Regions from separate parts of the Paenibacillus sp. FSL F4-0243 genome, predicted to be linked through region 3. Evidence: riboswitches for the same ligand, from Rfam matches in the RefSeq annotation. Region 3 holds a riboswitch; each other region holds the start of a gene.
What was found. Region 3 has a riboswitch for cyclic di-AMP ahead of NSS87_RS26330 (alpha/beta hydrolase). Riboswitches for the same ligand answer to the same signal wherever they lie in the genome.
Positions count from the first base shown of each region.

Region 1 (8,177 bases), 1.6 Mb from region 3:
TCAGTGGCTTGGACCCTGTTAACGTGGAACTACTGAAAGATACGGTAAAAGAATTGCGTGATCAAGGAACGAGTATCTTATTCTCTACTCACCGGATGGAGCATGTTGAAGAGCTTTGCCGTAATATTACGATTTTGGATCGTTCCAATACTGTCGTGCAGGGCGATATTCGTACGATTAAGAGTGGATATCCTCGTGAACAAGTATTGTTGCGTACGGATAACGAAGTGACCGGTCTAGAATCAATTGCAGGTGTAACAGCAGTACAGCGACAGGAGCGAGGTTATCTGTTGTCAATCAGTGAGATCGGCGCAGCACAACGTATCCTACAGCAGGCGATGGCGCAGGGTGAAGTGGAGCATTTTGAAATTAAGGAACCAACGTTAAATCAAATCTTTATCAGAGCGGTGGGTGAATCTCATGAATAAGATGGGGACAATTATTGGCTTTACCTTTAAAAATAAAGTAAGAACGAAATCATTCATGATTACTACGTTAATTCTAGTGTTGCTGCTCAGCATTGGGATGAATCTTCCGTACATCATCGATCAGTTTAAGGGTGATTCTACAAACGCAGAGACTCAAATTGCTGTGATCGCGGAAGATGGAAATCAGGCTGCAGAGTTGTTGAAGGCTTATACTTCACCTGAAGGAATGCCGCAGGCAAAAGTTGTGCAATATACTTCTGCCGACGATGCGGAGCTAAAGAAAGCTTTAGATGAAGGGACTGTAGAAGGGTATGTTACTTTTGCAGAACCGACTGGTGAAGGACTTCCACCCGTTACTTATCATAGTGAGAATGGTGAATTGAAGGGCGATGTACAAATCTATCTCCAAAATGCCCTTCAGCAGGTAAACACCCAGTTCGTCGTTGGCGACAAGCTGACGCAGGAGCAGATTGCTGCTATGTCAACACCGGTACAGATAGCTACTCAGCAGCTCAACCCTGATGGGACTGCGGGAGATAAGGATGCGTCGCAGGAATCCGCTCCACCTATTAATTACGTCATTGTATACGCCATGCTTATGCTGTTCTTCATGTCTATCATGATGACCGGTAATATGATCGCAGCTGAGATTACTTCAGAGAAGAGCTCACGGATCATGGAGATTCTGATTACAAGTGCCTCACCTTTAGCGCAAATGTTCGGTAAAGTTATCGGTGTCTTCTTAGTAGGGTTATTACAAATTGGCGTCATTATTGCAGCGGTAGTTGTCAATCTCAAGCTTCCGCATAATGCAACGATTTTGAAAGATTTAGACCTGGATTTAGGCCAGCTTAATATTAACTTGTTGCTTTATGGAATTGTTCTTTATGTACTAGGTTATTTCCTCTATGCCTTGATGTATGCAGCTGTAGGTTCAATTGTCAGCCGTACAGAGGATCTTGGCCAAGCGGTTATGCCGATTATGATGTTAGGCTTCGTAGCATTCTATGTTCCACTATTCAGTATCTCTAATGCGGATACTCTGCTGGTTAAGGTAGCGAGTTATGTGCCTTTCACCTCTCCATTGACCATGCTGCTCCGGATTGGTGTTGGTGAAGTAGCGATCTGGCAAGTTATTGTATCATTAGCCATCCTGCTTGTTACAACGTTCATCTTTGGATGGTTGGCTGCCAAGATCTATCGCACAGGCGTATTGATGTACGGCAAACGTCCAAGTATTAAAGAGATCAGAAAAGCGATGAAGGCTTACAAGATCTAAGTGGCTTCATATAAACTTTTAAGGAGTGGTAATCATGACTAAAAGTGAACAATACAATATGATGCTTTTAATGAGTTCGGTATCTCTGGCTACGGTTAGTAGAATGCTCTCGACCAATGGGTCCACTTTAATGGATTTCACTCAGGGTGTATTGACTGGGATTGCCATGGTGGGGATGATTGCGGGATTGTGGATGTACGGAAAGGCTCGTAAGAGTAAAGCGTAATAGTAGGAAAATAGGGAAAGGAAGCCGCGGCAGATGCCGTGGCTTTTTTATTTTTTGTGTATGTATCGTAAAAGTTATTTGGAAGATAGTTGAGGGAGTTAGACAACGGATAGATTACCACTAGGCAGCAAATCCTCTTGAGCAGTCAGTTGCTCCCGCACACGCCTAAGCTGTGCTTTTAGGACAGGAACACTCTTTTGCAGAATGATGCTTATTTGAGGTAAAGATAGCTTTAGGCCATACCACATCGTTTTTATAAGCTGTTCCTCCCAAGGCAATGTCTTGGCAGACAGAAGAGACCGGCGTGCGTAATAATCGGCGCATTGTCGGATACAAGAGCGGTAAGCCTCGATAGAGAATAGCTGGCTGTCGAAGCTTTTTTGACGGAATATTTTATGAAGCTCTTTAAAAGTACGGATAGTAACCTTCTCGGCTTCTACTGATTGTTGTAACAACATGGAACTGAGCGTATAGATATCATTCGTACACTTTTGAACACACTCTGCAAATATAGTTCTACGGGGTGATTCGGAAGGTAAGGGGTCAGGCATGATAAACACGATCCTTTCAGAATGGGTTATGGGATGAACTTATAATAAAGAAAAGTAAGAAATGGATTTGTTGATAAGCTCGGCGGTATCAGGTTCTGGATAACTATGTTTTTGAAGCGCTACACTGGATGGTTTATAATATAGCCGCCCTCCTTTGGAATCTCTCCCACCAGCGACAGCTCTGTACAGACGACCTTGCTCAATGTGCCCTGCCAAGGATTTACCCTGCAGCTTGGCTTTTAAATCCTGTAAAGCACCTTGCACTAGCTCAAACTGAGTCTGATCCCACTCTGAACCATGGGTACGTACTTTATCTATCGCTTCCTCTAGCCGGCAATGGTATATCATTCTGAGAAAAGAACTCCATTTAATAAGATCGAAAGTTTTGGTATTGGCAGAGATAAGACATGCCCCCCAGCTGCTACCTCCTTTACAGGTAAGTTTCAGGATGCCATAACGGCTGTCTTGATCAGCCTCCATTCCATAGTGAATAGGCTCTGGTGAATCAAAGACGAATACTTCTATGCGAGATAGTCTTCGCTGGTCCATGACAGGTTTCTCCTCCTTAGGTTTCCAAAAGCTTAAGATTTACATGGTGAATGACGTTAGCCTTCTCTATACAGGCGAGCATTTCAGCTTCATTCTCACAGACTGCGGCATGCTCCAGCCATAGTCGGAATTTCTGTTTGCGTATAACGGATAAATGTAAGGGAAAGGTGTTGCGGGATCTCATTACGTACCAACCGACTGCAACTTCTTTCCACGGTTCCTTAAAAGCGGTGAGCCACGGAAAACGTTGGTGTGCTGACCAATCCTGCAGCTGTTGCTTTTCTCGGATATTTTTATATATTTCGTATATAATTGTTCGGTCCATACAGTATTCACAGGTAGATGGGCTGCTGAAATGGCGAAGTGATTCAATCTGCTTCTGACCAAAAGCATAGCCGACAATAGTTCTGTGATGATCCTCTTCGAACCACAACGCTCCAAAGCAAACATAATTTAGACTTATCGGCTCAAGTAGCCCTTGCTGAGTTCCCCAATAATAGTGTTTCATTCCTTTCACCCCGTCCAGCATGCTATCACCCTATAGATTCAGGTAACGCAAAAACCGCAGCAAGAGGAGGACCTCTGCTGCGGTTTTGGAATACAGGTATACACACACCTGTGCCAAAGCGTGGCGGATCAAGGGTCTCTCTCTTTACGCTTACGAGGTTAGCTGTCGGATTCGGACGGTGAGAGTCGCCCTACCTATGTGAGACTTGAACAGTCTCCTTCGGATTCACCCCAAGTAGGCCATGTGGCCTGATGGTTCCCCCGTTCCCTGCAAATGCAGGAACTCAGCGTTGAATGTATTTCGTGAAATAGATTCAACCCGAATCATACTCTTTTCAAGGTGTTTCTGTAAAAACAGAAAGTGTTCTTTTGAGCGCAATTTAAACCAAATCCTGCCTACTACGACGAAAAAGGGAACCAAATAGGTATTTATTGCGAGTTATCGGGCTTCTTCCTCGCTTAATCTCGCTTTCTTGTTTCCTTTCTTATATAGGCGATTTTTGGTGATTTCACTAATCGTGGTGAATAAAATCACATGGTATGACCGTTTTTCGCTAATGGATTGAAACTCGAGTAAACAAGAGATATAGAGAGATTGGATATCAAGTAAGCGCTATCCAATGCGAAAATAGTTTTTAATTTGCATTATTTTGGCATCAATCAGGTTTTACAATACTTCCTGCATAAGGGTATGATTACTCCTGTTTCAACAACAATCGAATATTTGATCCGCTTAATTTCCGATAAGGAAAGCGGGGGAACCAACAATCGGCAGACGATGTGAGAGTCGGAAGCCGGTTATGGGGTGAATCCTGTAGAAGATGCCAGTGAGCTCGCATCTATACAGGTAGGGCGACTCTCACCGCCCGAATCCGACAGCTAACCTCGTAAGCGTATGGAGAGAGGATGAGTGCAATGTGACCGCTAGCGAGCCACAGAGGAGAATCCTTTGTGGCTTTTTGCTGTGCTTTTTTAAGCAAAGCATTTATGGAAAACCTCACGAAGAGGTCGTTATATTCATCATTAGCGGTAGCTTTTCTTTCAAGATCAGGGTGATCAAGCTCTGATCTTACAAGCAAAGCATTTGAGGAGAATAAGAGATGACAGATCAGAATGAATATGTACTGGTATGTGCGCCAACGAAGGCAGGCGAACATTTTATTAAGCTTCTAAAATTCAGAGGCATTAAGATGGCCGGATTGACCAACAACTTGCCTGAGAAGGCCCTACTCGAAGAGATGGGGATTGAACAAGTCGTTCTAGTTGATACCCGCCATCAGAATACTTGGTTTCGCCCGCCGTTTCCGGTAGGCCGGGTATATCTGTTCGAGAGCAGCTTTACGTTATGCTGCCGTTACATTCAGATGTGCCGTACCTGGACGACACAGCCGATTTTTGTAATTACAAGCTCAATAAATCCTAGATTGGTCTATAAAAGACTTGGCGCGAGTTATGTAATCTATTCCCACAGCGGTGATGCTGATTTTCTGGTAGATAGATCACCTCATTAAGGATAAAAGAAGGAGTGCGGAAGATATGATGGATCTGTATATGGTGGCTTCGTTAGCTGTAATTTACGGGTTATTTTATGGATTTATGCGCTGGTGTGCAGGTGTAGTTGAGGATACGGGGAGGGATAAGCTGTGATTCTAGTAATCGCTGTTACCCTACTGCTGTTTATATATCTGGTTTATGCATTGATTCATCCGGAGAAATTTTAAGGAGGGGCATTCATGGGCATTTTGCAAATTGTTGCTGTAATCGTAATTCTCATCTTGCTGGTTAAGCCGATGGGCACGTATTTATATTATGTGTTTTCTAATGAACCGAACCGTACGGATCGATGGTTTGGAGGTATGGAAAAAGGAATTTTTAAGCTGATCGGCCTGAAAAAACGGGACGGTATGTCCTGGAAGAAGTATGCGCTCAGCTTTGTTTTAACGAATATCGTACTGGTTACTTTCAGCTATATCTTTCTTCGATTGCAGCGGGGTTTACCGCTAAATCCGAATGGAATTGCGGATATGGAACAGACGCTTTCGTTCAATACGGTGATTAGTTTTATGACTAATACAAACCTGCAGCATTACAGCGGGGAGACGGGACTTTCGTATTTTTCACAAATGGCTGTCATCACGATGATGATGTTCACGTCTGCAGCGAGCGGATTTTCTGTTGCGGTTGCCTTTGTCAGAGGGATCACAGGACGGAAATCAGTCGGGAACTTCTTCGAGGATTTCGTTAAAGCACATATTCGTGTATTCATTCCTCTAGCTCTGCTGGTTTCATTGGTACTGGTAGGACTACATGTGCCGCAAACACTCAAACCATCGCTTGAAGTCACTACACTAGAGGGGCAAACGCAACAAATTGCTATCGGTCCAGTAGCTTCTCTGGAATCGATCAAGCATTTGGGCACCAATGGTGGCGGCTTCTTCGGAGCCAATTCATCGCATCCTTTTGAGAACCCTAATCCACTTACGAACGTGCTAGAGATTCTCTCTATGTGGATGCTGCCAGCTGCGCTCCCTTATATGTACGGATTGTTTGCCAAGAACAAACGTCAGGGCTGGGTAATTTTTACCGCAATGATGACCTTGTTTGTTCTGCTATTAAGCCTAAACTTCTATGCTGAATCGAAAGGCAATCCGGCGATCAATGCACTAGGAATTGAATCTTCACAAGGTAGTATGGAAGGTAAAGAGGTGCGCTTCGGCATACCGCAGTCTTCCTTGTTTACTTCAGTAACAACCGCAGCTACGACAGGTAGTGTTAACAATATGCATGATACGCTGACGCCGCTGGGAGGCATTACGCCTCTTGCACTGATGATGCTCAACAATGTCTTCGGTGGTAAAGGTGTCGGACTGATCAATATGCTGATGTATGCGATTCTGGGTGTCTTCCTGTGCGGTCTCATGGTCGGCAGGACACCGGAGTTCCTCGGACGGAAAATAGAGGCCAAGGAGATGAAGCTGATTGCCATAGCGATCCTTGTGCATCCGTTCATTATCCTTGTGCCAACCGCAGCTGCGTTCCTGACCGATTTGGGGCAAGGGGCGATTACGAACACTGGATTCCATGGACTCAGCCAAGTGTTATATGAATATGTCTCTTCTGCCGCGAACAATGGTTCAGGATTTGAAGGGCTTGCAGACAATACAACTTTTTGGAATGTCACAACCGGGATTGTCATGCTGCTAGGTCGTTATGTCTCTATCATTGCAATGCTGGCGGTAGCAGGTTCTCTGCTTAAGAAGAAGCCGGTTCCTGAGACGATTGGCACGTTCCGCACAGACAATGGACTGTTTACGGGAATTCTGATTGGTACAGTAGTGATTATCGGTGCGTTGACGTTCCTGCCGGTCATTGTACTCGGCCCCATTGCAGAATATCTAACCTTACGGTAGGAAGAGGGAGAATAAGATGAGTACTGTAAAAAGAAAAAAGCTGCTGACGGGACCCATACTCCTTAGCGCTGTAAAGGATAGTTTTATAAAGCTTAACCCAGTAACGCTAATCAAAAATCCCGTCATGTTCGTGGTAGAGGTCGGTACGATCATTGTCCTCCTCATGGTGCTGGCTCCTGGATATTTTAATGCAGAGCAATCGATAGGCTTCAATATCACAGTGTTGTTCATTCTGCTGTTTACAGTGCTGTTTGCGAACTTCGCTGAAGCACTGGCAGAAGGCCGGGGGAAAGCCCAAGCCGATTCGCTCAAGAAAACAAAACAAGATATCACAGCTAACAAACTGGTTGGAGGAGCGGTGAAGACAGTCTCTTCCTCCGAGCTGCGTAAAGGAGATATCGTCATTGTCAGTCAGGGAGAACTCATCCCTGGTGACGGTGAGGTGATTGAAGGGCTGGCTTCCGTAGATGAATCAGCGATTACAGGTGAATCTGCACCTGTAATCAAGGAGGCTGGTGGGGACTTTGGCTCCGTTACAGGCGGTACACGGGTCGTCAGTGATGAGATTAAAGTCAGAATTACAAGTGATCCTGGTGAGTCGTTTCTAGATCGAATGATCTCTCTTGTTGAAGGGGCGAAACGTCAGAAGACACCTAACGAAATTGCGCTAAATACGCTTTTGATCAGTCTGACGCTGATTTTCTTGATTGTAGTAGTGACCTTGCGGCCGATTGCAACTTATCTAGGTGTTGATCTTGATATTCCGGTTATGATCGCCTTGTTGGTCTGTCTGATCCCGACAACTATCGGGGGACTGCTATCCGCAATCGGAATAGCGGGTATGGACCGGGTGACCCAGTTTAATGTACTCGCGATGTCTGGTAAGGCCGTTGAGGCTGCTGGCGATATTAATACGATGATCCTAGATAAGACCGGTACGATTACCTTTGGGAACCGGATGGCGAGTGAATTTGTACCAGTCGGAAATGAATCCGAAGCGGAGCTTACGGCATGGGCGGCCATCAGTTCCCTAAAGGATGAGACGCCTGAGGGACGTTCTGTAATTGAGCTGGCCAAAAAGCTGGAACGCAGCTATGACAGCAAGCTTGCTGAAGGTGGCGAATTCGTAGAGTTTAAGGCCGAAACTCGGATGAGTGGTATTGACCTGCAAGATGGACGCTGCGTACGCAAAGGTGCGGTAGACTCCGTGAAGAAATGGGTACAGTC
Region 1 covers NZ_CP150151.1:592,445-600,621, forward strand. Annotated here, with positions in the region: gene NSS87_RS02640 (ATP-binding cassette domain-containing protein) at 1-428, shown strand, start outside; gene NSS87_RS02645 (ABC transporter permease) at 421-1,707, shown strand; gene NSS87_RS02650 (hypothetical protein) at 1,742-1,933, shown strand; gene NSS87_RS02655 (hypothetical protein) at 2,032-2,484, opposite strand; gene NSS87_RS02660 (hypothetical protein) at 2,524-3,033, opposite strand; gene NSS87_RS02665 (hypothetical protein) at 3,050-3,541, opposite strand; cyclic di-AMP (ydaO/yuaA leader) riboswitch at 3,675-3,840, opposite strand; cyclic di-AMP (ydaO/yuaA leader) riboswitch at 4,261-4,450, shown strand; gene NSS87_RS02670 (hypothetical protein) at 4,641-5,051, shown strand; gene kdpA (potassium-transporting ATPase subunit KdpA) at 5,274-6,950, shown strand; gene kdpB (potassium-transporting ATPase subunit KdpB) at 6,967-8,177, shown strand, end outside.
Region 1: another riboswitch for cyclic di-AMP. It lies ahead of NSS87_RS02665 (hypothetical protein); the one in region 3 lies ahead of NSS87_RS26330 (alpha/beta hydrolase).

Region 2 (8,177 bases), 1.1 Mb from region 3:
GAAGCGGGACAAGCTGTTCAGGAGGACTTGAACTTAAAACCACAAGGCCAGAAGGATACCACTGTGGTTGCACCCTATTTCAGAGATTATATTCGCAATCTGGCCACAGAATCTCTTAACATCAGCAGTGATGAGTTGGAACAAGGGGGACTAAATGTTTACACCACCCTGGACCCTGACATGCAGCATGCCGCAGAACAAGCAGTCGACAAAGAGATGGATCAAAAGAGTGATCTGGAGACCGCCCTTGTTTCCATCGATCCTCGCACTGGCTACATTAAAGCTATGGTCGGCGGAAAAAATTATCGTACCAACCAATACAATCATGCTCTAGCCACCACACGTCAGCCTGGCTCGTCCTTTAAGCCGATCATGTATTTAGCAGCACTCTCTTCTAAAGAGATGACTAGTCTTTCCGTTTTCAAAAGCCAGCCAACGATGTTCCATTATGATAACAATCGCAAAACCTACCAGCCTCGGAACTTCGGGGATAAGTATCTGGGCGAAATCAATATGCGACAAGCCATTGCAGCATCCGACAATATCTATGCTGTGAATACGATCATGAAGATCGGCGCAGATAAGGTGAGCGAGATGGCAGGCAAGATGGGCATTGATAGTCCGCTTCAAAGCGTGCCGTCACTGGCACTCGGTACCTCACCGATCAGTCCGCTAGAAATGGCTGCGGCATTCGCTGTTATTGGAAACAGTGGTCAGAAAATGCCAACCACAGCCATTCTAAAAATAACGGATTCCAATGGTATGGTGCTGTATGAAGCACCACAGCCAAAGGGTGAAGCCATTGTAGAGCCTTCTGCCGCCTATGTGTTGACCCGTTTAATGGAGGGAGTATTTGAGACTGGGGGGACAGGAAACCGTGTAGCTTCTATAATCAAACGTCCGGTAGCCGGCAAGACTGGAACTACGGATACAGACGGCTGGATGGTAGGCTTCACCCCCGAGCTGTCCACTGCAGTTTGGGTTGGATATGACAAGGGGCGAGACATCACAACTACCGATGGCCGACGGGCAGCTCCAATTTTCGCGGAGTTTACTGAAAAAGCGTTGGAAAATATCCCGCCTAAGATTTTTCCCATTCCAGATGGCGTAGTCAGTGTATACATCAATCCGCAATCCGGTAAGCTAGCTACAGCAGCCTGTCCCGAAAAAGAACTGGAGACTTTCATTAGTGGAACTGAGCCCACCGAATACTGTGATCAACATGGCAAAGCTCCCGCTGTCGATGATGTACAAAGCAAAGTAGATCCTGCTGAAGAAAGTCGTTCCCTGTGGAACAATATTAAACGCTGGTGGTTGAATTAACCTCTTCATTAATTGAAGAGGTTTTTCTTTTTTATTACTTATTTATTGTAGAATCCATAGGATGGCCAAACTCGATTTTCACTTCTCCCACAAAGGATGTAACCGCTTCATTAATTATATTCACCCCATTCTCTTAACTCACAATTACTGCTATAATAGTTAGTAGCAACCAAAATATAAAGATGTAAATGAGGGACATGGGATGAAGGATACAGGCATGATCCGGAGTTTAGACAGTCTTGGGAGAATTGTGGTTCCCGCAGAAATCCGTATGACTCGTAATATCGACATTGGTGATCCTATCGAATTTTTTATATTAAACGATAACACCATCATACTCAGGAAGTACACCTCGACAGAATGTACGTTTTGCAGAAGCCACGACCATGTCACCTACTATAAAGAGCAATTTATTTGCAGTAGCTGTCTAAAAGAAATTGCCGACCCTGAACGCATGTCTCAAGTGCCTGAGGCGCGCCAAGATTTTGCAGGCGAAGTGTCAGAACACAGCAGCACGATCCGGAAGACGAAGACAGAGGATATGTGCCAACGCCTGGAGCGGGCCATAGAAGAACATCCATATGCCAATCAGAAAGAGCTTGCTGAAATTCTTGGGATCAGTCAAGCCAGAGTAAGTCAACTCAAACGCAAACTTAGTACGGCAGGCAAATCGTAAACTAATTCATTGTGTTAAATTCAAAAAGGCTTCGACTCTCCTATTTCAGGATGTCGAAGCCTTTTTTCTGTATCAGGTAACCTTGACCGGATAATTCGTTCCTACTCGGTCAGTGCAGCCTTAAGCTCATCGGAGGACGCAGTCCACCATGCCTCATTATGAGAGATCAAGAGGGATTTGAGGGCAGCTTTTCCAACTGCGCCAAGCCCTCCCACATCGATTTTACGTTTTAGAGCAGCATCCAACTTATTGACATGCTCGGCGAGAATTTTCCAACCGCGACGTGCTTCCGTATCGATCCACATTTCGCAGGCCGTTATTCCACCATAGAATTGACTATCCTGTGTACGGTCCACTGCTACCCATACTACCCAAACCTGTCTACCATTAGGTACATCTTCACGGTTCATGGAGAATTTAATCCCCTTTTCAACCTTACTCTTGGCATGCATGGCACCAATATCAATGACTGCTTCACCGCCATCAATAATGACAGGCGATACGTTATTGAGCTCTATAGAGCCCGCTCCAAAGCCTTTATGTTTACTTTTGGCATTCACAATATTTAAGGCAATCTGTTTCTTGCCCTCCGGTTGTATGTTGTCCACGAGTGCACACCCTTCCTCTTACGAATAATTTAATTTTAGCTAATAATGCGGCGATTGCAAACATATACATCCCGTAGATGCTTGTCACGGGAGGAATCACACTATGAAGTCACTGTCATTAAGGTACATCATCATCTTTGCGACCCTGGCCACCCTCGTGCTATTAGGAGGCATATGGGTCTATTCGGGGGATAACTCCACATCTTCTGTTACTAGCTTTGTTTCAAAAGAGGCCAAGTCCTCAAGCGGCATAGCTCCTGCAGCTGCACCACAACAGACACTGCCTGAAAGCGCCCCCGTTCCAGCAGAAGAGGCATTAAGTCAACGAGTTGTCGAGTATCACATCGATGTTCAGCTTGTTCCTGATACAGAAACCTTAATCGCTTCTGAGACGGTAACCTGGACACACCCCGGTGTAAAACCGGTAAGTGATCTATATTTTCATATGTATCCAAATGCTTTTGCTTCATCAGATACTACCTTTATGAAGGAGTCCGGGGGAACGCTCAGAGGTGACACCATGCCAGAGAACGGCTTCGGAAGTATGACTTTAACCGATTTGCGCACAACAGAAGGAACATCACTAATGCAAAGAGTGCAATTTGTACAACCCGATGATGGTAACGTCAACGATAAGACACTCCTAAAGGTACATCTCCCACAGCCGGTTAATGGTGGAGAAAGTGTCACGCTTAAACTCCAGTACGAGGTCCAGCTCCCCAAAATTTTTGCCCGTATGGGCGCATCAGGCAATTTCGTGATGGCTGGGCAATGGTTCCCTAAACTTAGTGTATACGAGCCTATGGGCACACGTGGGGTTAAGGAGGAAGGCTGGGATTTGCATCAGTATCACGGCACCTCTGAGTTTTACAGCGATTTTGGCATCTTTAATGTAACGATTGCGGTTCCTTCCGACTACACGGTAGCTGCGACCGGATTTCCTGTGAAGAATGCCAAGCTAAAGCAAGATCAAAAAATATATCAGTTCTACGCTGACGATGTCCATGACTTTGCGTGGGCGGCATCCCCTGATTTTACAGTAGCCGAAGAAGCCTTCTCTACGCCAGAAGTGCCTGGTGTACGGATTAAGGTGTATCTCGATCCATTACACAAAGACTTAAAGGAACGATACCTTCAGGCCGCTAAGGCAGCTCTGACCTACTTCAGCAAATGGTATGGTCCTTATCCCTACTCGACTCTGTCTATTATCGTTCCGCCTAAGGAGGGGAATGGGGCTGGAGGAATGGAGTATCCAACACTCATTACAGCGTTTGGAGCCACAGACTCTTCTCCTGACACCTCACTTGAAAGAACCGTCGTTCATGAAATTGGCCATCAATACTTTTACGGCATGGTAGCCAGCAATGAATTCGAAGAGGCTTGGCTAGATGAAAGCTTCACTTCTTATGCTGAAGACAGACTCATGGAGCAAGAATATGGCATCAAAACGAATCTCCCTCTTCAGTCCAGCTTGGTGACCAAATCAGAGCCGCTAAATTTAGAAACATGGAAATATGCCGGGGCAGAATCCTATAGCCGGAATGTGTATATTCGCGGAAAGCTAGTACTTAAGGATATTGAACGCCAAGTAGGCACTAAGGCAATGAACAGCATCATGTCCACTTACGCACGTAAATTCCGTTTCCAGCACCCCACTACGTCTGATTTTCAAAAAGTCATTGAGAAGGTAACCAAAAAATCATGGCAGCCTTATTTCGAAGATTATATTTATGGTGGTGGTGCTCCTGATTTCTCAGTAGATACGATTACGATTAAAAAGAATGGCAACAGCGATGCTCAGAGCTATGAATCCATAGTAAAGATTACAAACAAAGGGAGCCATTACGTTGACGTTCCCATTAAATTCACATTCGCCGATGGCTCTGCTACAGAGCGGGTCTGGAGCGGTGAAGGAGCAGAGACTACCTTCCAATTGTTAAGCGATAAGCTTCTGCTCTCTGCTGAGGTTGATCCTGAGCATACCATTCTGTTAGAAAACAAGCATCTTAATAACTTCAGACTGGCGGAAATAGAGCCGAAAACGCTCTCCCGCTGGACATTAAGTGTAACTAAACTAGTTGAAACCGTGCTCGGAACTCTTGTCTGGTGAGGTGAATGATTGTGAGAACATCGATAACCCGCGGCTGGCAAAGCATGAAGGAGCAATTTTATATTCTGATTCTGCTCTTCATCTACCGACTGCTCTGGGGCTACTTTATGTACGGCTTCATCCGGTCTGCTATCGTTCCAATTCTACTGCGTTATCCAGATAAAGACGCTGGAGGCAGCGGAATGGGCAGACTACTCTATTATGTCGAAGGGCAGTTCAACTTGAACACAGATCCTGCGATACGTACTTGGTTATGGATGTTCCTAGGGCTTGTTGTCTTACGACTGCTACTCTCCCCCTTCATAAGGGCAGGATTACTGCATGAACTCCATCAGGAGCGAAAAGGAGAGCGTGGCCTGTTCTTTTTTCCAGGTATGAAGCTTTATGGATTTCCAGTGTTTATCTTCAGTCTAATCGAATGGGCGCTGGCTCTACTTCCGTTATACTGGCTTGCTCCAAAAATGTACGGGCTATTCTTGTCCTCCTTTCTGAACTACTCTTTGTTACTTCATCTAGTTCCATACGTATTGGCATGGCTTATATACATCTTTATCGTGCGCCTGTTCCTTCTATATATGCAGTTTGGGTATACCAGCGGCACGGGGATGTTCTCCTCCTTATTCATTTGCTTGAAGTCGCTGATTCCGGCAATAGGAATTTCAATCATACTTGGTGCAGCAGGCCTGATCCTTTTGCTAGTGTGCGGAATAACGGGTATCTTCTGTCCTGGCCTACCAGCACTTCTTATTCGTCAACTTTCATCACTGCCCTCAACACTCTTCAAAATGTGGGGAATTTCAGCTCAATATCATCTATGGCACAGTAAAGCATTTCCACAATAATTTGAAGCATTACAGAACATAATATAAGAGTCCCGGTTCCTGAATCAGGAGCTGGGACTCTTTCGCGTTATAGACAAATTATGAGGATTTGCAAAATCGTAAAGACTTTGTTACAATAAGTCCTGTTCCATTGGTAACAAGTTTGTAATCATTTGAAACGATTTCTACATAACTTCATGTATTTGTCGTAGTCATGTCGATAAGTCACTATCTGGTGCATAAAACGCCGAATTCCTTGCACCGGGAAGTGGGGGAACCATATTTTGGGTGAATTGATCTCGCTTTGCAGTGATCATAGGGGAACCTTCTACCGAATCCTTAAGCTAACCTCACAGGCATTGGAAGGGGTACAATTTTTTTGAAGAATTTAAGAAAAGCATGCGTCGCTGCGGCGCTAGGACTTGTGATGGCGTTCTCTATTGGTGGAGGAAGTGCCTTTGCAGATTCTAAGATGGACAGTGTTATTTCAAAGACAATTGGAGTTGCCTATAAAACCGGAGGCACTAGCACTGCCGGGTTTGACTGTTCTGGATTTACTACGTATGTATTCAAGAAGGTGGGTCTTTCTTTGCCCCGTACTTCAAAAGCTCAATATAATGTCGGAACTCCTGTAGCTAAAAGTAAATTACGTTCAGGTGACCTAGTTTTCTTTAACACATTGGGCAACGGCGTATCCCATGTCGGCATTTATGTTGGAAACGGAAAATTCGCACAATCATCATCTTCATATGGCGTGACCATCACTTCACTTAGCCAATCCTACTGGGCCAATCGCTACGTTGGTGCTAAAAGAGTAATGAGTACTTCCTCATATCAAGCTATAGCCTACGATTAATACTTCCCCACAACTATAACCTCACAATTACATTATATAGACCTGGGTTTGATTATTGACTTAATCGAATCCAGGTTTTCTTTTGCCTTATTATATTCTTTACACCTCTTGAACGGACTTTAAACACTTTTATTTGATAAAAATTTCAATAAATATAAAAATTAGTTTAATATTATCGCTTACATATGCATTTTGTCTTTAAAAAAACGAATTTTTCTGCATGATTATGTTAAAAACGATTGCCAAGCGGCACTCTGTTTGTTACAATAACTGCAGTAAGATTTTAGTAACATTTTTGTAATCATTAAGTTGTTATTTACAAAGGTTTTGTCATGTATTGATTACAAGCTATTCCTAATCAACAGTATCAGCCGAGTTTCCTAACTATTAGGAAAACGGGGGAACCAACTTTGGGTGAATTGACCTCCATTTTTAGAGGGGTCATAGGGGACCTTCAACCGAACCCTTAAGCTAACCTCGTAGGCATCCGGAAGGGGTATAAACTTTTGAAGAAGAAGCTAGCAGCAGCAGTACTTAGCTTTTCCATTATTTTCACCATCGGAGCAGGAAGCGCTTTCGCGGATTCCAAAATGGATAAAGTGATCGACAAGACCATCGGAACTAAGTACGTATCCGGCGGCATCTCCACAAATGGATTTGATTGCTCCGGATTTACAATGTATGTATTTGATAAAATTGGTATAAATCTACCACACCAATCAGGTTCCCAGTATCAAATGGGTACTGCTATCTCCCAAGATGATTTAAGATCTGGAGATCTTGTATTCTTCAATACAAGTGGTAAGGGTGTCTCCCATGTCGGTATTTATGTCGGTGAAGGCAAGTTTGCACACGCATCTTCCTCACGCGGTGTAACGATTAGCTCCCTGAGTGATAGCTACTACGTGAAACGCTACATCGGTGCTAAACGAATTATGAGCACAGATGCTTATCATTCTGTTGCTTCTGAGACAGAAGATAATGATGATGTTCAATAAGTAAATCGTACATAGGCTCTTTTCCAAGATGTTGATTCTTGGGGAGGAGCTTGTTTTTTGTCTTATTTAGTATTTACCCCTCTCAGAATTTGTAAAACAATAATCCTCATAAATTTCTGAGTCGACCATGCCTTTTTTTGTATATAATTAGTTACAAGCATAAACGCCTTCGATGTCCTTATAAGGACCATAAGTATTTAAAGCTAGAAATATAAGACATTTAAAGTCCCCCCGTGAAAGGAGGTCCTTGACCTTATGATAAATCCCTCTGTTACTTTTCATGTAGCGCCTATGGAGACCAGTCACGCGGAAGAGATTTGCAACTGGGATTACACTGCCCCTTATAATATTTACGGCTGGATGCCGTGGGAGCAAATGCAGGCTCTTGGAATCGAGTTCGGTGACCCTCAGCTACGGAATGAGCAATATGTTTCCATACTAAATGGGCAAGGGATTTTGTGTGGATTCGCGCAGTTGTTTCCAATGGAAGGTGTTGTTCGCTTGGGGATTGGTATGCGCCCTGATCTATGCGGTCAAGGTCTAGGAAAAATATTCATGGATGCAATTGTGCAAGCAGCCTTGTTTCGTTATCCTGAGCGTGAGATTGATCTAGAGGTATTGACCTGGAACCAGCGGGCGATCCGAACTTACCAAAAGTGTGGATTTACGATTACCGATACGTATGAACGCCTAACCCCCACAGGAAACAAACCTTTTTATTGCATGGTCTATGATAAATAATATTAAATTCCATATTTTTCAATGATTTGATGGCATTATCGTTC
Region 2 covers NZ_CP150151.1:112,931-121,107, reverse strand. Annotated here, with positions in the region: gene NSS87_RS00570 (PBP1A family penicillin-binding protein) at 1-1,323, shown strand, start outside; gene NSS87_RS00565 (AbrB/MazE/SpoVT family DNA-binding domain-containing protein) at 1,526-1,999, shown strand; gene NSS87_RS00560 (YwhD family protein) at 2,101-2,607, opposite strand; gene NSS87_RS00555 (M1 family metallopeptidase) at 2,711-4,717, shown strand; gene NSS87_RS00550 (hypothetical protein) at 4,729-5,559, shown strand; cyclic di-AMP (ydaO/yuaA leader) riboswitch at 5,774-5,912, shown strand; gene NSS87_RS00545 (C40 family peptidase) at 5,966-6,394, shown strand; cyclic di-AMP (ydaO/yuaA leader) riboswitch at 6,754-6,895, shown strand; gene NSS87_RS00540 (C40 family peptidase) at 6,901-7,392, shown strand; gene NSS87_RS00535 (GNAT family N-acetyltransferase) at 7,648-8,133, shown strand.
Region 2: another riboswitch for cyclic di-AMP. It lies ahead of NSS87_RS00545 (C40 family peptidase); the one in region 3 lies ahead of NSS87_RS26330 (alpha/beta hydrolase).

Region 3 (8,177 bases):
AGTGCCGCCTGGAACAAAGCCCTGCTCCGCGAGCTCTCTTACTCTTGGCAGCATCGGTACATCGCCTTGACGAATAATCAGTCCGTGGTTGCTCCCCTTTGCCATTTCCGAGGCATGTCCAAGCAACCCGAATCCGGTAACATCTGTACAAGCATGTACATCATAGGGCTCCATGATTTCAGCCGCTTTTTTATTCAGTGTAGACATGACTGTCGTAAGGCGTGTAGTTTCTTCTGGGGATAGCTGATCCTTTTTAATAGAAGTCGTTAAGATGCCCACACCGATAGGTTTGGTCAAAATCAGCTTGTCTCCTACCTGCGCACCTGCATTCGTTCTTACTTTGTCCGGATGCACAAGGCCCGTAACGGCCAATCCAAATTTAGGCTCTTTATCGTCGATGGAATGTCCGCCCACAAGCGTTGCTCCTGCTTCCTGCACTTTATCTGCTGCACCGCGCAAAATGTCACCGAGAATGCTTTTGTCCAGAACAGAAATAGGGAAGGCCACAATATTAAGCACCGTAAGCGGCTTACCGCCCATAGCATAAATATCACTTAACGCATTAGCTGCTGCAATTTGCCCAAAGGAATAAGGGTCGTCCACGATCGGCGTGAAAAAATCAACAGTTTGCACTAACGCCAGATCATCACTTAATCGATATACCCCAGCGTCATCACTGGTATCCAGACCCACAAGTAGATCCGGATTAGGAACGGTTGGTGGTAGACTGCGAATAACCTGCATGAGATCGGCGGGACCGATTTTGCAGCCGCAGCCCCCTTTTGAAGATAATGAGGTCAATTTTATGGTTTCGGCTTGAGACATCATGACTCAGCTCCTTTAGATAGTTAGTATCGAATAACTTTAATCTTACATCAGTAGACAGCATTGTACAAAATACAGACATACAGAAGAACGCCCCGTAGCCAGTACATACTCCCCGGCTATGGGACGCCTCTCATTTCTCACTTACCATTAAGATTAACTAATCTGCTGAGTTTCCTGCTGTTTCTCCAAAAACCGCTGAAGTATAGCATTAAATTTCTCCGGCTGACACAGATTACTAGGATCTAATGCGTTAGGGATAATCACTAACTGAGCATGTGGCAGCTGAGACACCATATCCTTCATACAATTAACTCCAAATTCACTAAAGTCACCTACAATACATAAGGCGGGACGCTTAAAAGACTTTAAGCATCTAGTGTAATCCACATGGCTCGTAGCCAGCCTTTGCCGATACAATTCCCGTGGACGTTTATCGAGAAGTCCTCTTCTAATCTCGTTATAAGCCAGATTCCAGCGTTCCCGGTACATCATACGAATCGAAGGCAGTACAAGCTCACTTGGAGCGTAATACATTAACCAGCTACAATAAGCAGCCATAAGCTGGATTTTACCGATTATCGTTGACGCCTGACTTCTACAAAAGCTATCCGCGACAACAATCGCTTTTACTCGCTCTGGATATTGTTTCGCAATATGCTGAACGACGAGCCCCCCATAGGCACTCCCAACAAAAACAGCCTCACGAATACCCAAATCATTCAATAGCATAATTATATCTAGACATTGGGTTTCAATAATCTCGTTTGGGGCCTGCAGTAATTCACCTGATTTGCCATTCCCCCGTAAATCACACAGAATCACTTTATATTTATCAGAAAAATACTCCAATTGTGGCTTGAACATACTATGTGTTAATCCATGTCCATGGATAAACACAACCGGAGCCCCTGTTCCATTGATTTCGTAATAGAGCGAAGTTCCATTCAGTTTAGCAATAGGCAAAGTTAACACCTCTTTCATAGATAGGTTCTACAACTATATCTGCTTTTTAACGCAGCAAAAAACCACAGAGGGATTCTCTGTGGCTATTCATCATCAAATACGCCATTCATCCTCTCTCCATACGCTTACGAGGTTAGCTGTCGGATTCGGGCAGTGAGAGTTGCCCTACCTGCATGGATGCATTTATGCACCTGGAACAGGATTCACCCCATAACTAGTACCGATTGTTACACTGGTTCCCAGTTGTTGGTTCCCCCGCTTTCCTTAACGGAAATTAAGCGGACTTCTTATGTAATTGTCAGTTATGTGATGAATCATACTCCGTGTAAGGTTTCTTGTAAAGTTGAGCCGTGGGCAAAATAATGTTGAAAGCCATGCTTTTCATTTCATATTGAGCATACACTTCGTTTTCTCTTTCTTTTGCTCTTGTTTACTCAATATATCTAAAAAAAGCCGAGCGGCCATCAGAGATCAATCCCTGAACCACTCGGCTTCGTTATACAATCATATGGCTACAACAGATCGGCGTTTTTCAATGCATGCTCCCAGCTCGGAAAAAAGAACAGCGCACTTCTCATAAGATCAGGATCGCTTTGCTTCACTTGTTTTTTGCTGATCGAGCTTCCATCGGTTTGAAGCTTTTTGATACGACTTAACACTTCATCAGCCTCCAAAGGAATTTCCATTGAAACACTCCTTTCTCAGTGACCTGGTTTCCAATCATTTTCTCCATAATATGCAAATTTATTCTTCATTTCGGTTTATACGAATTAAACCAGCTGATAGACCGGTTGTTCAGCAATAAAATAAGTAGGAATCATTGGGTATTTCTGTGCCAGAACTTCAGCTAAATATTTCATTCCTGGAGCTTCACTTTCCGCATGACCTAACATAATCAGCGCTTTTGATCTGCCTTGGTGGACAGCATCCCTCACATATTCTGGAGTTTCCCATTCGGGGCCCTCGCCAGCAATAATTAAATCAAGATTGTGCTGATTAAAAAGAGGAATAGCCATCGTCCCACCTCCTCTGTAACCTACTAATATCCCCACATGTCTGCATATCTGGTATACGTCTCCGGCAGCACGTAAATAGGAGATACCTAGCTTTCTTTTTATATACTGCGCCGCTTCACTTACCGTCATAGCTGGAATCGATAGGATTGTAGCAGTGGATTGCTGCTCAACCACATAGGCTGACCATTCAAGCTCTCGTAGCAAGCCCACCATGATCCCATCCGGTTGATGCCGATGCCAATAATCATGATAACGAAATATAGCCAGTTCAGAACGCTCAATCAAACTCCGTTTCGCGCGATATACAGGGTCATCCTCTAACCACTTGTTCGTCTCATGATGACTGTAAAACACACCTTCATGTGTGATCAACAAATTGGCGTTCATAGCAATCGTTCGTTCCACAACATATTGCGTAGCGCAAAATGCCGTAACCATCCCTGTAATCACCATTTCCGGATTCCCCGGCTTAAGAGTATCCACAGTCCCATCTATCTGTTCCATGGCTCCTATTAAATCTTCCAGAATCCTTCTAATTGTCACGTTCACTTTAATCCGCCCTTTGAGATCTATTCTACTAATCTATCAACGTATAAATAACCCACCCTTAATCGATATAAGGACGGGTTCACAGTTCATTATTTGAGCAGCTTGCCCACTCTATGATTTCGTGGCAGAGGTGATAATTTGATAGAAAGCTGGCTTCGGCTTATGCCCTTCATCGAATAGGAACGGCCAGTTCTTCCGCCCACGAACAGGGAAATCATCCAGCCAGGTATAGTCATCCGCTGCTCCCCAGAACGTAACCGAACTAATCACGTCCCGGTATTCTCTCAGCAGTGCGAACATCGCTTCATATCGATCTGCTTGAAGCTCGAGCAGCTCAGCAGATACTGTCTTTAAGTCCATTCGTCTATCATCGAAACGGAACATGGATACATCCAGCTCTGTCAGTTGGAGCTGAAGTCCTAACGATGCATATTTTTCGATCGCTGCACGAATATCATCCAGACTAGGATCGTATAAATTCCAGTGTGCCTGCAATCCGACGCCATGGATCGGCACGCCTTGTTCCAATAGCGACTTCACCAGTTTATAGATTTTGTCACGCTTTAATGGATGGGATTCGTTATAGTCATTGTAGAATAATAATGCCTTAGGGTCAGCTTCATTGGCGAATTCAAACGCTTTGGCGATAAAATCCGAGCCAACAATGTCGAGCCACTTCGAATGGCGAAGAAGCTCTTCTCCTTCATCGGCTATAACTTCATTGACAACATCCCAAGCATAAATATCATCCTTATAACGTCCTACAACGGTCTGAATATGTGATTTGACTCGTGCAAGCAGAATCTCTTTGCTTACAGGTCCTCCGCCCTTATCCTCAAACAGCCAGTCCGTTGTCTGGTTGTGCCAAATCAAGGTATGTCCGCGCATCGCCATATGATGTTCCCTGGCGAAGGCAACCAGCTGGTCTGCTGCCCTAAAGTTATAAGTGTCCTCAAGTGGATGCAGACTTTCAAATTTCATCTCGTTCTCAGCGGTAATACTGTTGAAATGATAAGCAAGCAAATGCTCCTGCGATTGGATCGTTAAGGGGTTAACGGCTGCGCCAATCTTAAAATCCTCTGCGAATACCGTCTTTAGTGCAGGCTCTGTAAAATCACTAGCTGGTCTCAACAATCTCCCTCCTAACAAACGTATCTATATTCCGTATTCGAAATATTATGAACGATAATCGAACCAATCAAAGTAGGCAGGTACCTCAGCCACTTTGCCATGACCTGTCGCATATAGGCCAACAAGAACACCGGTAAATCCGTTTCCTTTGACAGCTTGAGGGGATAATGGATAGGCTAGAGCCCTAGATAGCTCGATCCATTCCTGACCATCCAAAGAATAAAGTAAAGTGTATTCCGTTAGCTCCGCCCGAATTTTCAGATATAAACATCCAGCAATCGTTGGAATCTCTGCAGCCACATGTGTTGTTCCATCAACAGTTAAATAAGCTGTAATCACTCTATGTCCATTTCTTTGCGATAGTGCAATTTCATAATGTGCATTCTCGTCCAATCTAGCACAGAGTCCAGCCTCTTCACCGTCCACGGTAGGGTTAAAATCCAGTAATGTACTCCATTCAGCTGAAGTATGCTGCTGTCTTCTGCCTATAAAGGCTACCTGACCCACTTCATTAAGGTCTTTCGATTGCCCTCGAAGAGCTAGAAAACCCGGACGTTGGCTTAGTGACCAGCTTCCCTCTGCCGGATTCCGCAGAAAGGATAATCCCAACGGCAATACAGGGTCATCAAAATCATATCTTCCGCTAGTCTCAGGTTTTGGCGAATGACCCGGTACACGCGGAACCTTCATCTCCAGCCCGACAGTGTCCTCATTATTATCAATCATCGGCCATCCGTCTTCATTCCACGTTACAGGGGCAAGAAAGGTCTCTCTTCCTAGCACTGTATACTTGGAATCTACTAGACGTACTCCAAGGAATACGGCCCACCAATCCCCGTTACGATCTTCGATCAGATCAGCATGTCCTAGATACTGAATGGGACTATCAGTCCCGCGATGGGTCAATATCGGTTGCTCTAATCTTTCAAAAGGACCGTAAGGGGAGGAAGAACGACCGATAATTTCTCGGTGTTCCTTTGCCGTGCCGCCTGAAGCAGACATGATATAATACATTCCGTTAATTTTGTACAAATGTGGTCCTTCCGTCCAAGGTCCACCATCCCCAGTCCAGATGACAACAGGTTCTGTTAATGCTGCTCCTGTAGCAATGTCTATCTCATATTGAATAGCGTGGGAATCATAATCTGCTCCCTGCTGGGTGGTTACATATACCTTTCCATCCTCATCAAACATTAGGGAAGGGTCAATTCCTCCATAAGGAATACTAATCGGGTCTGACCACGGACCCGCTGGGTCCGTAGCCGTAACATAGAAATTCCCCTTCCCGTGTATTTCGGTCGTTATCATGTAAAACGTTCCTTCATGATACCGGATGGTTGGAGCAAATATACCTCCAGAGCTTTTGCTCTTACGTGTATCTAGCTGACTTACACGATCTAATACATGACCAATTTGTGTCCAGTGAATCAAGTCCTGGCTGTGAAAGATAGGCACCCCAGGAAAATATTCGAAGGAGCTACACACCAAGTAGAAATCATCCCCTGCTCGAGTGATGCTAGGATCTGGATAAAAACCTGGAAGTATTGGGTTCGTGTATGTGATTGGAGATGGAGTCATAATTCAACAAACAACCTTCCTATTATTTAATAGTGGGTGCAAGCTACTTATTCCTTCACGCTTCCTACGTTCATTCCAACTACAAAGTACTTTTGCATGAATGGATAGACTAGCAGAATCGGAACCGAAGCAACGATAGTAACGGCTGCACGAATGGACTTTGGAGTTACCATTGACCCCGCTGACTCCGCAGTTACCCCTGCCCCGTTAGCTACACTTGCGCTACTGTTCGCATTCATACTAGATTGTATTAGTTTCATTAATTCATACTGCAATGTACTCAAGTGCTGGCGGGAAGAGGTGTAGATAAAAGCATCAAACCATGAGTTCCATGCACCTACCGCGACAAAAAGGGCGATGGTAGCCAGAACAGGTTTACATAAAGGGAAGACTACTTTCATGAAAATCTTAAATTCCCCGGCACCGTCGATTCTCGCGGATTCCATAAGACTTTCATGTATGCTACCAATATAAGTACGGATGACGATCATATTAAATGCACTTATCATAGTCGGTATTACATATACCCAAAATGTATTAAGCAAATGAAGATCCTTAATTAGGAAATAATTTGGAATCAGACCCGCATTAAAATACATGGTTAGGACGAAAACAAAGGTAATCTGCTTGCGGAAAACATATTCTTTCCGGCTTAAAGTATAAGCAAGCATTGTGGTTAAAAATAGATTCAGGATCGTAGATATCACTGTTCGTGCTACCGAAATCCAAAAAGCAGGAATAATTGTACCAGAGGCAAAAACAGCTTTGTAGTTCTGTATAGTCCACTCCCTAGGCAATAGATAAATGCCGCCGCGGATGGTATCATTTCCCTCATTTAAGGAAACTGCTATAGTATTCAAGAATGGATACAAGGTAACAATGACTAGACATATCATAAAGATAGTATTGAAGGTACCGAACACTACTGGTTCGATCCCTATAATTCTCATACGTTTTCTACTATTACTTTTTGGAGATTTCTGAGGTATTAATTGAGTTTTTTCCATGATTATAACAGCCTCTCTTCCCCTAGCCGCTTCGACGTCCAGTTAGCTAAAAGCAGTAACGTTACACTTACGACTGTTTTAAATATGCCTCCCGCAGTGGCTAAGGAGTAATTCCCTTGCCCAATCCCGTATTTCAATACAAATATATCAATCGTATCCGACCAGTCTACAGTAAGCCCGTTCCCTAACAAGTACGGAACCTCAAATCCGACATCCAATACATGTCCTATGGACATTATCATCAGGATTACAATGGTTGGTTTAATTCCCGGCAATGTTACATTGAACATTTTTTTGTACCGGTTAGCCCCATCAATCTCAGCAGCCTCATATAAAGCTGGATCTATAGAAGCCATAGCAGCCAAGTAGATGATTGTACTCCATCCAACCTCTTTCCAGACGGTTGAAGCACCCACAATACCCCAGAAATACTTCCCTTCACTCAACCAAAGGATTGGTGAATCGATAAGATGTAATTTCATGAGCACGATGTTGATAATCCCGTCGTTAACCGAGAGGGAGACACCTACAATCCCTGTTACAATAATCCAGGAAAGAAAGTGAGGTAGGTAGGATATGGTCTGCACGGTTCTTTTCCAAAATACATTTTTGATTTCATTAAGAAGTAAGGCCAATGTTATCGCGGTTATAAATCCTAGAAAGAAATTAATTAATCCCATAGCCAGTGTGTTTCGTAGTACCCTTAAAAAGGTATCATCCGTAAATAGAAACTTGAAGTGTTTCAAGCCGACCCATGTCTGTTCGCCAAATGCCTTAGCTGGTTTATAATCCTGAAAAGCCATTGTCCATCCCCAAACAGGTACGTACGCAAATAGTACAATATACAGCAGCAATGGAACTGACATCCAAATCAGCTGTTTCTGATTCTTAATCAAGGTCAGAGTAATCGGTTGCTTCTTTTTTCTTTTAGGATGCCGGTTAACTTTTTTTCCCGTTAAAATCTCATCCATATATTTTCTCCCCACATCATCCATATATTTCAGAAAGTGGTTGGCTAATAAGCCACCACTTTCTGATTTTTAAGCAAGCTCTAACTATTTAACACTCCAAGTATCAAATCTCCATTTAAGCTGTTCATTGATTC
Region 3 covers NZ_CP150151.1:5,937,775-5,945,951, forward strand. Annotated here, with positions in the region: gene selD (selenide, water dikinase SelD) at 1-825, opposite strand, end outside; gene NSS87_RS26330 (alpha/beta hydrolase) at 982-1,791, opposite strand; cyclic di-AMP (ydaO/yuaA leader) riboswitch at 1,898-2,082, opposite strand; gene NSS87_RS26335 (hypothetical protein) at 2,304-2,477, opposite strand; gene NSS87_RS26340 (Nif3-like dinuclear metal center hexameric protein) at 2,562-3,356, opposite strand; gene NSS87_RS26345 (endo-1,4-beta-xylanase) at 3,468-4,487, opposite strand; gene NSS87_RS26350 (glycoside hydrolase family 43 protein) at 4,533-6,065, opposite strand; gene NSS87_RS26355 (carbohydrate ABC transporter permease) at 6,113-7,015, opposite strand; gene NSS87_RS26360 (ABC transporter permease subunit) at 7,075-8,043, opposite strand; gene NSS87_RS26365 (sugar ABC transporter substrate-binding protein) at 8,128-8,177, opposite strand, start outside.